3 regions of the Ectopseudomonas khazarica genome follow, and region 2 is predicted to be linked to each of the others. Evidence: predicted binding sites of a transcription regulator. Region 2 holds the regulator's gene; each other region holds the start of a gene.
What was found. Region 2 encodes sigma-54, which starts transcription at its own class of promoters, with help from an activator protein. Its sites were predicted from a motif close to ANTGGCATNNANNTTGCTNT; they were not measured.
Positions count from the first base shown of each region.

Region 1: the regulator sigma-54 is predicted to act here: its motif matches at 1,698-1,717, upstream of JLK41_RS13720 (CmpA/NrtA family ABC transporter substrate-binding protein).
Region 3: the regulator sigma-54 is predicted to act here: its motif matches at 2,696-2,715, upstream of JLK41_RS16325 (flagellar basal body rod protein FlgF).

Region 1 covers NZ_CP068551.1:2,866,445-2,871,062, reverse strand. Annotated here, with positions in the region: gene JLK41_RS13725 (ABC transporter permease) at 1-146, opposite strand, end outside; gene JLK41_RS13720 (CmpA/NrtA family ABC transporter substrate-binding protein) at 199-1,560, opposite strand; gene JLK41_RS13715 (hypothetical protein) at 1,875-2,189, opposite strand; gene JLK41_RS13710 (hypothetical protein) at 2,342-2,734, shown strand; gene JLK41_RS13705 (crotonase/enoyl-CoA hydratase family protein) at 2,821-3,510, opposite strand; gene JLK41_RS13700 (hypothetical protein) at 3,696-3,914, shown strand; tRNA gene JLK41_RS13695 (tRNA-Ser) at 4,007-4,096, shown strand; gene JLK41_RS13690 (hypothetical protein) at 4,349-4,513, shown strand.
Region 2 covers NZ_CP068551.1:1,008,042-1,012,659, reverse strand. Annotated here, with positions in the region: gene lptA (lipopolysaccharide transport periplasmic protein LptA) at 1-242, shown strand, start outside; gene lptB (LPS export ABC transporter ATP-binding protein) at 242-967, shown strand; gene JLK41_RS04570 (RNA polymerase factor sigma-54) at 1,104-2,597, shown strand; gene hpf (ribosome hibernation-promoting factor, HPF/YfiA family) at 2,696-3,004, shown strand; gene ptsN (PTS IIA-like nitrogen regulatory protein PtsN) at 3,017-3,481, shown strand; gene rapZ (RNase adapter RapZ) at 3,484-4,341, shown strand; gene JLK41_RS04550 (HPr family phosphocarrier protein) at 4,356-4,618, shown strand, end outside.
Region 3 covers NZ_CP068551.1:3,428,417-3,433,034, forward strand. Annotated here, with positions in the region: gene JLK41_RS16310 (flagellar basal body P-ring protein FlgI) at 1-26, opposite strand, end outside; gene flgH (flagellar basal body L-ring protein FlgH) at 313-1,035, opposite strand; gene flgG (flagellar basal-body rod protein FlgG) at 1,076-1,861, opposite strand; gene JLK41_RS16325 (flagellar basal body rod protein FlgF) at 1,908-2,648, opposite strand; gene flgE (flagellar hook protein FlgE) at 2,861-4,231, opposite strand; gene flgD (flagellar hook assembly protein FlgD) at 4,268-4,618, opposite strand, start outside.

The DNA of each region.
Region 1 (4,618 bases), 1.9 Mb from region 2:
TTGGCCAGCCCCTGCCAGCACAGCAGGAACAGGGCGATGCCCAGTGCCGGCAGGATCAGGCTGCTGGCCAGGCGCTTGAGCAAGACGCTGTGACGCGCCGTCTTGAGGGTCTGCTGAATCGGAGTGGCGACGTTCGGGTTGCTCATCGTCCTGTCCTCGGGTCGGTTGAGGCCGCGACCAGGCGCGGCCGCTGGTGCCTTAGAGCGTGCGGTCGCCTTTCAGGCCGATGCTGAACTGCTGCAGGTAGGCGTTGGGCTGATGGCCGTCGTAGACCACGCCGTCGATGGTGTCGGCCAGCGGTTCACGGAAGCCATCCTCGTCGGCCGGCGGGAAATCGCTGGCCTGCGCGTGGCCTTCGGCGACCAGCTCGGCAGCGGCCTGGCGATAGATCTCCGGGAGGAACACGCGCTTGGCCGTTTGCACGTACCAGTCGTCCGGCTTGGCGTCGGCAATCTGCCCCCAGCGACGCATCTGCGTCAGGTACCAGATGGCGTCGGAGTAGTAGGGGTAGGTGGCGTGGTAGCGGAAGAACACGTTGAAGTCCGGAACCTCGCGCTTGTCGCCTTTCTCGAACTCGAAGGTGCCGGTCATCGAGTTGGCGATGACCTTGGCATCGGCGCCGACGTACTCTGGACGCGAGAGAATCTCCACCGCCTCGGCGCGATTGGCGTTGCCGTCCGCATCCAGCCATTTGCCGGCGCGGATCAGCGCCTTGATCAGGCGCTTGTGAGTCTCCGGATTGGCTTGCGCCCAGCTGCGCGAGACGCCGAAGACCTTCTCCGACATGTTCCTGCGAATCGCGTAGTCGGCCACCACCGGCACGCCGATACCCTTGAACACGGCTGCCTGGTTCCAGGGCTCGCCGACGCTGTAACCGCTGATGGTGCCGGCTTCGAGTGTCGCCGGCATCTGCGGCGGCGGCGTCACCGAGAGCAGTGCCTGGGCATCGATCTGGCCGCTGATGTCGCCCTTGTTCGGGGCGTAGTAACCGGGGTTGATACCGCCAGCCGCGAGCCAGTAGCGCAACTCGTAGTTGTGCGTCGACACCGGAAACACCATGCCCAGGTTGAAGGGCTTGCCGGCGGCGGCGTACTGCTCGATCACCGGCTTGAGCGCGTCGGCCTTGATCGGGTGCACGGGTTTGCCATCGGCCATTGGCACCTGTGGCTTCATTGCCTGCCAGACCTCGTTGGAAACCGTGATGGCATTGCCATTGAGGTCCATGGTAAAGGCCGTGACCACATCCGCCTTGGTGCCGAAGCCGATGGTGGCCCCCAGTGGCTGGCCGGAGAGCATGTGCGCGCCGTCCAGTTCACCGTCGATCACCCGGTCCAGCAACACCTTCCAGTTGGCCTGCGCCTCGAGCGTGACATACAGCCCTTCGTCCTCGAAGTAGCCCTTCTCGTAGGCAATGGCCAGTGGCGCCATGTCGGTGAGCTTGATGAACCCCAGTTTCAGTTCGGCTTTCTCCGGTTCAGCGGCGTGCAGCAACGGCGCGCTCAGCAGACTCAGGGCAAGACCCAGCGAAGACAGGCGGCGGGGCGATAGGCGATGGAGCATGGCATTTCCTCGACTGACAGAAACGAAAAAAGACGTCGCAGACAACCTGCTGCCGATGGCAACGAGGAGTCTTTGACGTCTTTGTCGGTGTGCCCGAATCGCCGCCGTTGGCGATCTGGAGCGTGGTCAGGGTTTCCTTAGCAAGGCCTTTGCCAGCTTTCGCCGTGACTGCCCTGGGATACGGATAAATCCATATCTTTCAAGGACCTGGCTCTTCAGTGGCGGCTCCGTCAGGGTGCTCGTTCCTGCTGCGGACTGCCCAAAGACTGTGCAGCAGGATGATCGCTGGCCGATTTCGGAGCGTGGCGCGCGCCTCAGTGACAGGACTGCTGTTGTTTCAACTCGACGAAGTCACGCAGCCAGTGCAGCACCTCGACGGCCTCCCAGCGGGCGGGGTCGAAGAGCGCATAGGCTAGGCCCTGGTAACCGACCACATCGAGCTGGCGGTGATAACCGGCACGCTGCAGCAGGGCTTCGATTTCGGCGAAGCAGGTATTGAAGTGCTGACGATTGAAGGGCGTGCGGTTCTCCGTGACGATGCCTTCGAGCAACAGCTCATCGACCATGTCGCGTACGCGTTCCAGCGGCATGCGGTTCACTCGGTGTTTCAGCTGTAGTACGTCCAGCATGGTGGCGCTCCTGTGCAGTCGATCGTTTACCTGCCCAATAGGGTAATCGAAAAATACTGTACAAATAAACAGTATTGGGTGATAGTGGCCTCATTCCGGCGACGACAACCTGCTCACTCTGCGAAGCGAGCACCTTGCAAGGGGTATTGGCAATGCAACAGATGCTGATGACGATTGTGCTATTGGTCCTGCTGAGCGGATGCGCCCAACCTCAGGTCGAACGGCCCCAGGCCAATGGCGCTTACCTGGTCATAGAGGGCGAGCAGGCCTGGGCGGTGCTGGTGTCCAATGGCCGCCGGGTCGAAGAGGCGGGCAGGGTGCTGGATGTGGTCCGTCTGCCGAGCCCCCACTCCAATATCGCGGCCAGTTATGTCATCGAAACGCCCAACTGCGGCAAGCTGCAGTGGTTGACCGAGCGGCACGGCATGGCGGAAGGCGATACGACCTTGCTGCCCGCAGCGTTCAACGAGCAGTTGAGCAATCCTGACTGCGTGCTGGCGCAGGGTTTGAGCCGCGCCTGGACCGCACTGGATTACTCCAGCTGAGCAGGGCGCCTCGATCAGGGCACAAAAAAACGCCGCGACTATAGAAGTCGCGGCGTTTTCTTTTGCAGCATGAGTCCTTCGTGGGACTACATCAGGTGTTGCTTGTCCATCTCGATGGCGGCATCGAGCGTTTCCAGCAAGGCCTTGCGCACCTTCAGCTTGGTGTTCTTGTGCGCGGTCATGTTGATCTTCTTCATCTGCTGGGCTGCGGCCTGAGCGGTAGCCAGCAGCTGCTCGCCGGGCACGACCTTGTCCAGGAAGCCGGCATCGACTGCACCTGCCGGGTCGAACATTTCGCCATTGATCACCGAGCGGTGGAATGCCGACTTGCGCAGGCGATCACGTGCCAGTTCGATGCCGACATGGTGCATGGTCATGCCGATCTGCACTTCGTTCAGGCCAATGTTGAACGGGCCCTCGACACCGATGCGGTAATCGGCAGACAGCAGGATGAACGCGCCTTTGGCCACAGCGTGGCCTGGGCAGGCGACGATGATCGGGTAGGGGTGAGCGAGCATGCGCCGCGCCAGCGTGGAACCTGCCGCCACTAGGTTGACGGCGTTCTGCGGGCCGGAGGTCATCACCTTCAGGTCGTAGCCGCCGGAGAGGATGCCTGGCTGGCCTGTGATGATGACGATGGCGCGATCCTGTTCCGCACGGTCGAGTGCGGCATTGAAGGCAGCGATCACGTCAGGGGAGATGGCGTTCACCTTGCCATTGCTCAGGGTCAGGGTGGCGATGCCATCTTCGAGTTGATAGCTGATCAGGTCGCTCATGGCAGTTTTCCTTGTTGGCGCCGCGGGGCTGAATGTGGGCAGAAGGTACTCAGCCGAACCGCTCTGGTAAAGCGCTGTGACTGACCGGCTGGTCAGTGTTTCTGCCTATCGCGGCGATGCCGAATGGCAATTGGTCGTGCATGGAGGCTGACATTTAAGGTAGGCCGCATATCCGAGGAGCGCCCATGAACAGCCTTTACTCCACCCTCTATCTGATTGCCGTGCTCGGCTTGCTGCTGGCAGCCGTCGTGCTCAGCGACAGCCTCTATCTGCGCAGCCCGTCCGGCGTCCTGATGCTGTTCGGCATCGGGCTGTTCCTATCCCTCGGTTTTCTGCTGTTTGGCCACATCCGTTTCGACGAACCCCCCTCCGGCGAGCCCCAGGAAAACCGCTTGCGCTCTTAAGCGCATGAATCCTTTAAAAAAATTTGCCATTCGTAAAACATTCGACTACATTAGCGCACCTCGACGGGCTGCACGCCAAAACGTCGAGATCCGGTGAAGTGTCCGAGTGGTTGAAGGAGCACGCCTGGAAAGTGTGTATACGGGAAACCGTATCAAGAGTTCGAATCTCTTCTTCACCGCCACTTTCGCAAAGCCCCTGAGAGAGCAGTCTCTCAGGGGCTTTTGCTTTCTGCTTTCTGCTTTCAGATTTTTGCGTGATCCCGTCGCCAGGCCGCGCGCGGCTATATCCCTTCGTGAATTCGCTTCCCTCTACCAGCCCGTGCCAAGTGCCATTGGCAATGGCCATGGTCACTATCGAGAGCACTGATTTCCGCTCGCCAGGGCATCGGCCTACTGTTGGCTCCAATACAGATAGCGTTGAGTTGGAGGTCATCATGCCCCGTATCGATGTGGTTTCCCTGGTTGGCAGCGCCGTACCTGCCGAGCTTCGTTCCGATGGTCTCATGGCGTGCTGGCTGTTGATGGTTGACGGTCAGCCCAAGGCGGTCCCTTTGCGTCGCGAGACGCTGCGCTTGCCTGCCAGGCTGTCTGGATGCTGAGCAACATTGCTCGCCCTGAGGGCGACCCGCTTCTGGCCTGACACCGCTTTACCCCGCGCTCGCTCCAGCGCTCCCTTGGCCCGCCTCTGGCGGGCATTTTCTTGT
Region 2 (4,618 bases):
TCGTCAAGGCCTACGGCAAGACGATCCAGTACTTCGCCAGCAACGAACGTATCGTGCTGATCGATCAGGCCAAGGTGATCCAGGAAGGCAATACCTTCGAGGGCGAGAAGATCGTCTACGACACCCGCCGCCAGATCGTCAACGCAGGCCGCGCCACTGGCAGCAATGTCAGCACGCCGCGCCCACGCATCGACATGGTCATCCAACCGAAGAACAAACCCGCGGATCAGGCACAGCAGTAATGGCCATTCTCAAAGCCCAACATCTGGCGAAAAGCTACAAGAGCCGCCAGGTCGTGCGCGACGTCAGCATGAGCATCGAAAGCGGGCAGATCGTCGGCCTGCTGGGCCCCAACGGTGCCGGCAAGACCACCTGTTTCTACATGATCGTCGGCCTGGTACGCGCCGATCAGGGTCGCGTGCTGATCGACGACGTCGACGTCAGCCATCAACCCATGCACGGCCGTGCTCGCGCCGGCATCGGCTACCTGCCGCAGGAAGCCTCGATCTTCCGCAAGCTCTCGGTAGCCGACAACATCATGGCTATCCTCGAGACCCGCAAGGATCTCGACCGCGCTGGACGTCAGGCCGAACTGGAAAGCCTGCTGCAGGAATTCCACATCCATCACATCGCCGACAGCCTGGGCATGAGCCTGTCCGGTGGCGAACGGCGTCGCGTGGAGATCGCCCGAGCCCTGGCCACCAACCCGAAGTTCATCCTGCTCGACGAACCCTTTGCCGGCGTCGACCCGATCTCGGTAGGTGACATCAAGCAGATCATCCATCACCTCAAGGCCAAGGGCATCGGCATCCTGATCACCGATCACAATGTGCGCGAGACCCTGGACATCTGCGAGACCGCCTACATCGTCAACGACGGCCAGCTGATCGCCGAAGGCAACGCCGAGACCATCCTCGCCAACCAGACGGTGAAAGAGGTGTATCTGGGCCACGAGTTCCGCCTGTAGGGCGCAGGCTATTTCGCTACAGAAATATTGCACCCCCTAGGCAAGAACGAGAAATTCAGGCATATAATTTGCTTCCTGGCGGCGCTTCGGCGCCCTGATGTGGAAGGCGTAACTCGCCAGTAAATTAAGGTCTGCAATGAAACCATCGCTAGTCCTCAAGATGGGCCAGCAGCTGACGATGACACCGCAGCTGCAACAGGCTATCCGCCTCCTCCAACTGTCGACCCTGGACCTGCAACAGGAAATCCAGGAGGCACTGGAATCCAACCCCATGCTCGAGCGCCAGGAAGACGGCGACGACTTCGACAACAGCGACCCCATGGCCGACGGCGCGGAAAGCGCCGCCCCCACCCCCAGCAAGGAAGACAGCTACCAGGAATCCACCCCGACGGTGGACAGCCTGGAAGAAGGCGAGTGGGCAGAGCGCATTCCCAATGAACTGCCGGTCGACACGGCCTGGGAAGACGTCTACCAGACCAGCGCCAGCAGCCTGCCGAGCAACGACGATGACGAGTGGGACTTCACCACCCGTACCTCCAGCGGCGAGAGCCTGCAGAGCCACCTGCTCTGGCAGCTGAACCTGGCGCCCATGTCCGACAAGGACCGCCTGATCGCCGCCACCCTGATCGACTGCATCAACAACGACGGCTACCTCGAAGAAACCCTCGAAGAAGTCACCGAGTCCTTCGACCCTGAACTCGACATCGAGCAAGACGAAGTCGAGGTCGTCCTGCATCGCATCCAGCAGTTCGAACCGGCCGGCATTGGCGCGCGCGACCTGCGCGAGTGCCTGCTGCTGCAACTGCGCCAGCTGCCTGCCGGCACGCCATGGCTGAGCGAGACGCAGCGTGTGGTCAGTGACTTCCTCGAAGTGCTCGGCAGCCGCGACTACGCCCAGCTGATGCGGCGCACCAAGCTCAAGGAAGACGAACTGCGCCAGGTCATCGACCTGATCCAGCGCCTCAATCCGCGCCCCGGCTCGCAGATCGAATCCAGCGAGCCGGAATACGTGGTACCGGACGTGATCGTGCGCAAGCACAATGATCGCTGGCTGGTGGAGCTCAACCAGGAAGCCATGCCACGCCTGCGCGTCAACGCGCAGTACGCGGGCTTCGTCAAGCGAGCCGACTCCAGCGCCGACAACACCTTCATGCGCAACCAGTTGCAGGAAGCGCGCTGGTTCATCAAGAGCCTGCAAAGCCGCAACGAAACGCTGATGAAGGTGGCCACGCAGATCGTCGAGCACCAGCGCGGTTTCCTCGACTACGGCGACGAGGCGATGAAACCGCTGGTCCTGCACGACATCGCCGAAGCGGTCGGCATGCACGAGTCGACCATCTCGCGCGTGACCACGCAGAAGTTCATGCACACCCCGCGTGGCATTTACGAGCTGAAATACTTCTTCTCCAGCCACGTCAGCACCTCCGAAGGGGGCGAATGCTCGTCCACCGCGATCCGCGCAATCATCAAGAAACTGGTCGCGGCAGAAAACGCGAAAAAGCCGTTGAGTGACAGCAAGATCGCTGGTTTACTGGAGGCACAAGGCATCCAAGTCGCCCGTCGGACGGTCGCCAAGTATCGCGAGTCCCTCGGCATAGCGCCCTCCAGTGAGCGCAAGCGACTGATGTAGGCCAGATCGATTGGAGGCCTGGGCCTCCAAGCCAACGTGTTCCGGTGGCGGGTCGCACGAGACCCGTCTCTTACACAAGGCAACAAGGAGAAAGCGGTATGCAAGTCAACATCAGTGGACATCAGCTGGATGTGACCGACGCCCTGCGTGACTATATCGGCGAGAAACTGGGCCGACTGGAACGCCACTTCGACAAGATCACCAACGTTCAGGTGACCATGGAGGTCGAGAAACTCAAGCAGAAGATTGAGGCGACTCTGCACGTTGCAGGCGGCGAAGTGGTCGCCAACGCCGAACATCAGGACATGTACGCAGCCATCGACCTGTTGGCCGACAAACTTGACCGTCAACTTATCAAGCACAAGGAAAAGCAGCTCGACCGCCTGCAAGGCGCCACGGCCCGCTGACATTCCCCATCCATGATCCGACTTGAAAACATCCTGACCCCCGGCCGTTCCCTGGTGAACGTGCCGGGCGGCAGCAAGAAACGCGTGCTCGAACAGATCGCCAACCTGGTCGCCCGCGATCTTCCCGACCTGGATGCCCAGGACATTTTCGAAAGCCTGATTGCCCGCGAGAAACTCGGCTCGACCGGTTTCGGCAACGGCATCGCCATTCCTCACTGTCGCCTGGCTGGCTGCAGTGAAGCGATCAGCGCCGTGCTGCATCTGGACACCGCAGTGGACTTCGACGCCATCGACGGCGCCCCGGTCGACTTGCTGTTCGTACTGCTAGTGCCGGAAGCCGCAACCGACGCTCACCTCGAGCTGCTACGCCAGATCGCCAGCATGCTCGACCGCGGCGACGTACGTGAACGTCTGCGCCATGCCTCAAGCGGCGAAGACCTTTACCAAGTGGTCGTGGACACTCAGAACGGTCAATAAGCATGCGCCTGATCATCGTCAGCGGTCGCTCGGGCTCGGGCAAGAGCACCGCCCTCGATGTCCTTGAGGACAACGGCTTCTATTGCATCGACAACCTGCCAGCCGGCCTCCTGCCTGATCTCGCGGAACGCTTTCTGCCGCACAGCGACATGCTCCTGCCACAGGTCGCGGTATCCATCGATGCACGTAACCTGCTGAGCCAGCTCAAGCGTTTTCCCGAACTGCTCGACGAAGTGCGCCAGCGCAACATTCGCTGCGACGTGCTCTATCTCGATGCCGAAGACGACACCCTGCTCAAGCGCTTCTCGGAAACCCGCCGGCGCCACCCGCTGACCAATGACAACCGCTCGCTGGCCGAGGCGATCGCCTACGAAAGCCAGTTGCTGGCTCCGATCACCGATCGCGCCGACCTGAAAATCGACACTACACGCCTGAACCTGTACCAGTTGCGCGACGCCCTCAAGCTCCGCCTGCTGGGCCAGGCACAAACTGGCACGGCATTTCTGGTCGAGTCCTTCGGCTTCAAGCGCGGCATGCCGGTAGACGCCGACCTGGTGTTCGACGCCCGCTGCCTGCCCAATCCCTACTGGAAACCCGAATTACGCGACTACTCCGGCCTCGACCAGCCCGTGATCGACTACCTGGCGGCGCAACCGGAAGTGGAAGAAATGTATCAGGACATTCTCGTCTATCTGGACAAGTGGCTGCCCCGCTTCGCCGCCAGCAACCGGGCCTACGTGACCGTCGCCATCGGCTGCACCGGCGGTCACCACCGTTCGGTCTACCTGGCCAGCCGCCTGAGCCAGGCACTGAAAGAGAAACTGAAGAACGTCCAGGTGCGTCACCGCGACCTCAGCTAAGGAGCCCCGCCGCGATGCCAGCACGCGATATCACCATCATCAACAAGCTCGGCCTGCACGCACGTGCTGCGGCCAAGTTCGTTGGCGTGGCCACGACCTACCCCTGCCAGGTGCGCATTGGCAGAAGCCCGGAGAGCCTGGTCGATGGCAAGAGCATCATGGCCGTGATGATGCTCGCGGCCGGCAAGGGCACCGATGTGCACCTGTCGACCGAAGGCGAACAGGAGCTGCAAGCGATGGAAGCCCTGGTCGGCCTGATCGAGAACTACTTCGAGGA
Region 3 (4,618 bases), 2.4 Mb from region 2:
GCCTGGGTCGGCAGGCTCAGCAGCATGCAGCCGAGCAGAGTGGCCAGAAGCAGCCAGTCGTTGGCACCGCGATGACGGTAGCCGCGATGGGCCACGGCGAACTGACGGCGGCAGGCTCCGCCCGCGACGGCCTCGTGCCGGCTGGAGGCCCTGCTGGGCTGGACGCGCCCGCCCGGCTTGCGCGCTGCGTCGACCGCGAAGGCCTTGCGCGCAGAACCGCTAGCGCTGAATCGCGCATACCAGTGGGCCAGGCGGCTCAGCGCCAGGAACGAAGGATGAGGCAACCAGGTTTTCATTTGCGCGCCCTCAGGGTCAGAACGGCCACAGCGGGCTCATGAAGAAACGGCTCAACCAGCCAGGCTGACTGGCGTCGGCGAAGGCCCCGGTGCCGGAATAGGTGATGCGCGCATCCGCCACCCGCGTCGAGGCGACGGTGTTGTCGGTGGCGATGTCATCGGCGCGAACCAGACCGGAGATGCGCACCAGTTCATCACCGGTATTGAGGGTCATCCACTTCTCGCCGCGTACGGCGAGGATGCCGTTGGGCAGCACTTCGGCGACGGTCACGGTGATCGAGCCGGACAGGCTGTTGCTCTGCCCTGCCTGGCCGGAGCCGGTGTTGGCGCGCTGCGAATCCCAGCTCGAATCCAGGCTCAGCTTGTCGTTGGTCATGCCGAGGGCGCTGAGGCCGCTCAGCGGATTCTTCGGCGCTACCGCCATGCCGAACAGATTGGGCACGCCCAGGGTGCCGCTGCTGTCCTTCTGCAGCGAGCTGTTGGCATTCTTGCTGGCCTGCGTCCGCTCGTTGAGGGTGATGGTGATGATGTCGCCGACGCGGAACGCCTTGCGGTCGTCATACAGGCCGTTCTCGAATCCTGCCTGGTAGATCGAACCGTTGTTCTGTGCCGCCGGCAACGGCGTGCGCGGCAGTACCGGCGCGTAGTAGGGATCATCCGGCTTGGCTGTCGGCGCCACGCAGCCGCTGCCGAGCAGCAGGCCAGCCAACAGGGGGAAACAGAGTATTTGCCGGTTCATAACCACTACCTCGCGGCGTTCACAACAGAATCAGGATTGATCAGAGGTTCTGCGTCACGAAGGACAGCATCTGATCGGCGGTGGAAATCACCTTGGAGTTCATTTCGTAGGCGCGCTGGGTGGTGATCATGTTCACCAGCTCTTCCACCACGCTGACGTTGGAGTTTTCCAGGGTGTTCTGCAGGGTGGTGCCCAGACCGTTCAGGCCAGGGTTGCCGACCTGCGGCGCGCCGCTGGAACCGGTCTCCAGGAACAGGTTGTTGCCGATGGCTTCGAGACCCGCCGGGTTGACGAAGTCAGCCAACTGGATGTTGCCGATGATCTGCTGCTGCGCATTGCCGGCCGTGGTGACCGACACGGTGCCATCCTCGCCGACGGTGAAGGTGCGCACTTCGTTGGGCAGCACGATGGCCGGCTCCAGGGCAAAGCCCTGAGAAGTGACGATCTGGCCATCGGAGTTCAGGTGAAAGCTGCCATCGCGGGTGTAGGAGACAGTGCCATCGGGCTGCAGGATCTGGAAGAAACCACGGCCATTCACGGCCAGGTCCAGCGGCTGCTCGGTGGTCTGCAGGCTACCGGCGGTGAAGATCTTCTGCGTACCGACCACCCGCACACCAGTGCCGAGCTGCAGGCCGGACGGCAGTTCGCTGTCCTGGCTGGACTGGCCACCCGGCTGACGACGAATCTGATACAGCAGATCCTCGAACTCGGCCCGATCGCGCTTGAAGCCAGTGGTCGCGACGTTGGCCAGGTTGTTGGAAATGGTGGTCAGGTTCATGTCCTGGGCGGACAGACCGGTCTTGCTGACCCAAAGTGCCGGAAGCATATCGTTTCTCCTCGGACGCCGGTTTTACGGCGCCGCGTACTGGTAATTAGCTAATCTGCAAAACCCGCGCCATGGCCGAGGCATTGTCTTCGGCGGTACGCATCATCTTCACCGACAGCTCGAACTGACGGGACAGGGACAGGATCGCCGTCATTTCTTCGACGGCATTGACGTTGCTCGCCTCGAGGAAGCCGGAGGTGAGCTGCACCGTGGCATCGGCCTCTACTTCGGGCTGGCCCTTGACGCGGATCAGACCGTCGGTGCCCTTCTCCAGGCTCTTCGGATCGGGATTGACCAGCTTGATGCGGTCGACCTCGGCCAGCACGTTGGGGTTTTCGCCAAGGGCACGAATGCTGATGGTGCCGTCCTGGCCGATCTCCACCTTCTGCTCCGGCGGCACGGCAATCGGCCCGGCATTGCCCATCACCGGCAAGCCGTTGCCGGTGCGCAGCACACCGAGGGCATCGATATTCAGACTGGCGGTACGGACGTAGGCCTCGCTGCCATCCGGGGCCTGCACGGCGACCCAACCCTTGCCACCGATGGCGACATCGAGGTCGCGCCCGGTCTCCTGCAGCGAACCCGGGCGGAAATCGGTCGCCGGGCGCTCGCTCATCGCGAACACGCGCGCCGGATAGGTGTCGCCGAACAGCGGCATCGAACGCGCCTGCTCGAAATCACGACGGAAACCCGAGGTGGACACGTTGGCCAGGTTGTTGGCATGGGCGCGCAGACCCAGGGTGTTGTTCTGCGCTCCGGTCATGGAGACGTACAGCATCTTGTCCATGGTGATTCTCCGAGTGGGCGACGTGCCCTTGGCTCTTTGCATGCTTTACAGCAAGCGCCGTGCCAAACGAATAAATCAACTACAAGATACTGATTTAAAAGGATTTATCTAGAAGAAGAGAGCGCCGAAAGACATGCGGCGGCGAGGTTTTGCCGGTTCCAGAACGGCAAAGCGGCAAGCCAGGCTTGCCGCTTCATCTCAGGTCAGCGCCATCAACGCAGGTTGATGATGGTCTGGGTGATGGCGCTCTCGGTCTCGATGGTCTTGGCGTTCGCCTGGTAGTTGCGCTGCGCCACGATGAGGTTCACCAGCTGGTCCGACAGCTCGACGTTGGAATCCTCCAGCGCCCCCGCCTCCAGAGCCCCGAGGGTACTGCTGCGCGGAGTACCGATCACCGGCTCGCCCGACTCGAAGGACTGCACCCAGGCCGTCTTGCCCACCGGCGTCAGCCCCTGGACGTTGGCGAAGTTGGCCAGCAGCACCTGCCCCTGCACCTTCGACTGACCGTTGGTGTAGCGGGCGAAGATCACGCCGGTATCGTCGACTTCGAGCCCGGCGAGCTGACCCGTGGTATAGCCATCCTGGCTGACGGCATTGACCCCGAACGACGCGGCGTACTGGGTCGAACCACGCATGTCGAAGGTAAACGCCTCGCTGTCGGCCCCGTTGGCGACCATCGTGCCCGGGTTGGCCGGGTCCTCTTCCGCCGGCGTCCAGTCGGTATCGGCCAGGGCGAAGATGCCGTTCGGCGTGCCCGCCGGAATCGCCGGCGCATCCAGGGCCGGATTCGCCGGTGTGCCGGCCAGCGGTGTCAATGCCGGGGTCATCAGCTGCCCGGCGGCATCGTAGTTCACCGCATAGCTGAAGGGCTGGGTGCTGCTCGGGTCGCGCGGGTTCACACCGTCGATCAGCACGTGCATGACCCAGCCATTGTTGGCCGGCGCCTCGTTCTTGACGAAGTACTGGCTCATGACGTGGGCGTTGCCCTGGGCGTCGTAGATGTTGGTGGAGGTCGACCAGTTGAAGGACTGCGAATCGCTCGGGTCGAAGGTCGGCGCCGCCATGGTCCCGGCGTTGACCGGACGCACGGCGTTGGAGTTCAGGTTGATCGTCTGGGTGACCGAGGTGGTCGCCTTCGGCTCCTGCTGCCCGGCGTTGACGCGCAGGTCGGTGCGCACCGGCAGGATGTTGCCGTTCTCGTCCGCGCCATAGCCCTGCAGGCGGTAACCGAAGTTGTTGACGATGTAGCCGTCACGGTCCGTACCGAAGTATCCCGCACGGGTATAGCTGATGTCGCCGTTGTTGCTGGTGACGAAGAAGCCGTTACCGCTGATGGCCATGTCCAGCGCGTTCTGCGTGTAGTTGATGTTGCCCTGGTTGAACAACTGCGCCACGTCGGCCAGCAGCACACCGCTGCCCTGCGGGTTCTTGCCGGTGCCGAGCACCGACGAGGCGTAGAGATCGGCGAACTCCGCGCGAGACTGCTTGAAACCCGCGGTGCCGGCGTTGGCGATGTTGTTGCCCGTGACGTTGAGGTCGCTGGTTGCCGCCCGCAGACCGCTGAGACCGATATTGAAAGACATGGAAGACTCCTTTGCCGGAACTGCCGGCGGCAATAATTACTGGCCGATGACCTGCACTTGCGAAAGCGGAACGCTGCCCAGACCGGCCAGATTCAACATCAGCTCGCCACCGCCCAAGGTGACGCTGTCAACGTTGGCCGGCAGCATGGTGTAAAGCCCTTTGGTCTCGTCGCCATAAGTAGCCTGAGCCTCGAACTTGTAGGTACCTGGCGGCATCGTTTCGCCGTCGGCATTCTTCCCATCCCAGATAAAGCTGACGTTGCCGGCAGCCTGCTCGCCGAGGTTGACGCGTGACACCAGTGAACCGGCGTTGTCGTAGACGTTGACGTAGACGTTGCTGCTGCTGACCGGCAGAACGGTGGTCGCCTTGAAGCTCTCGCTGGTATC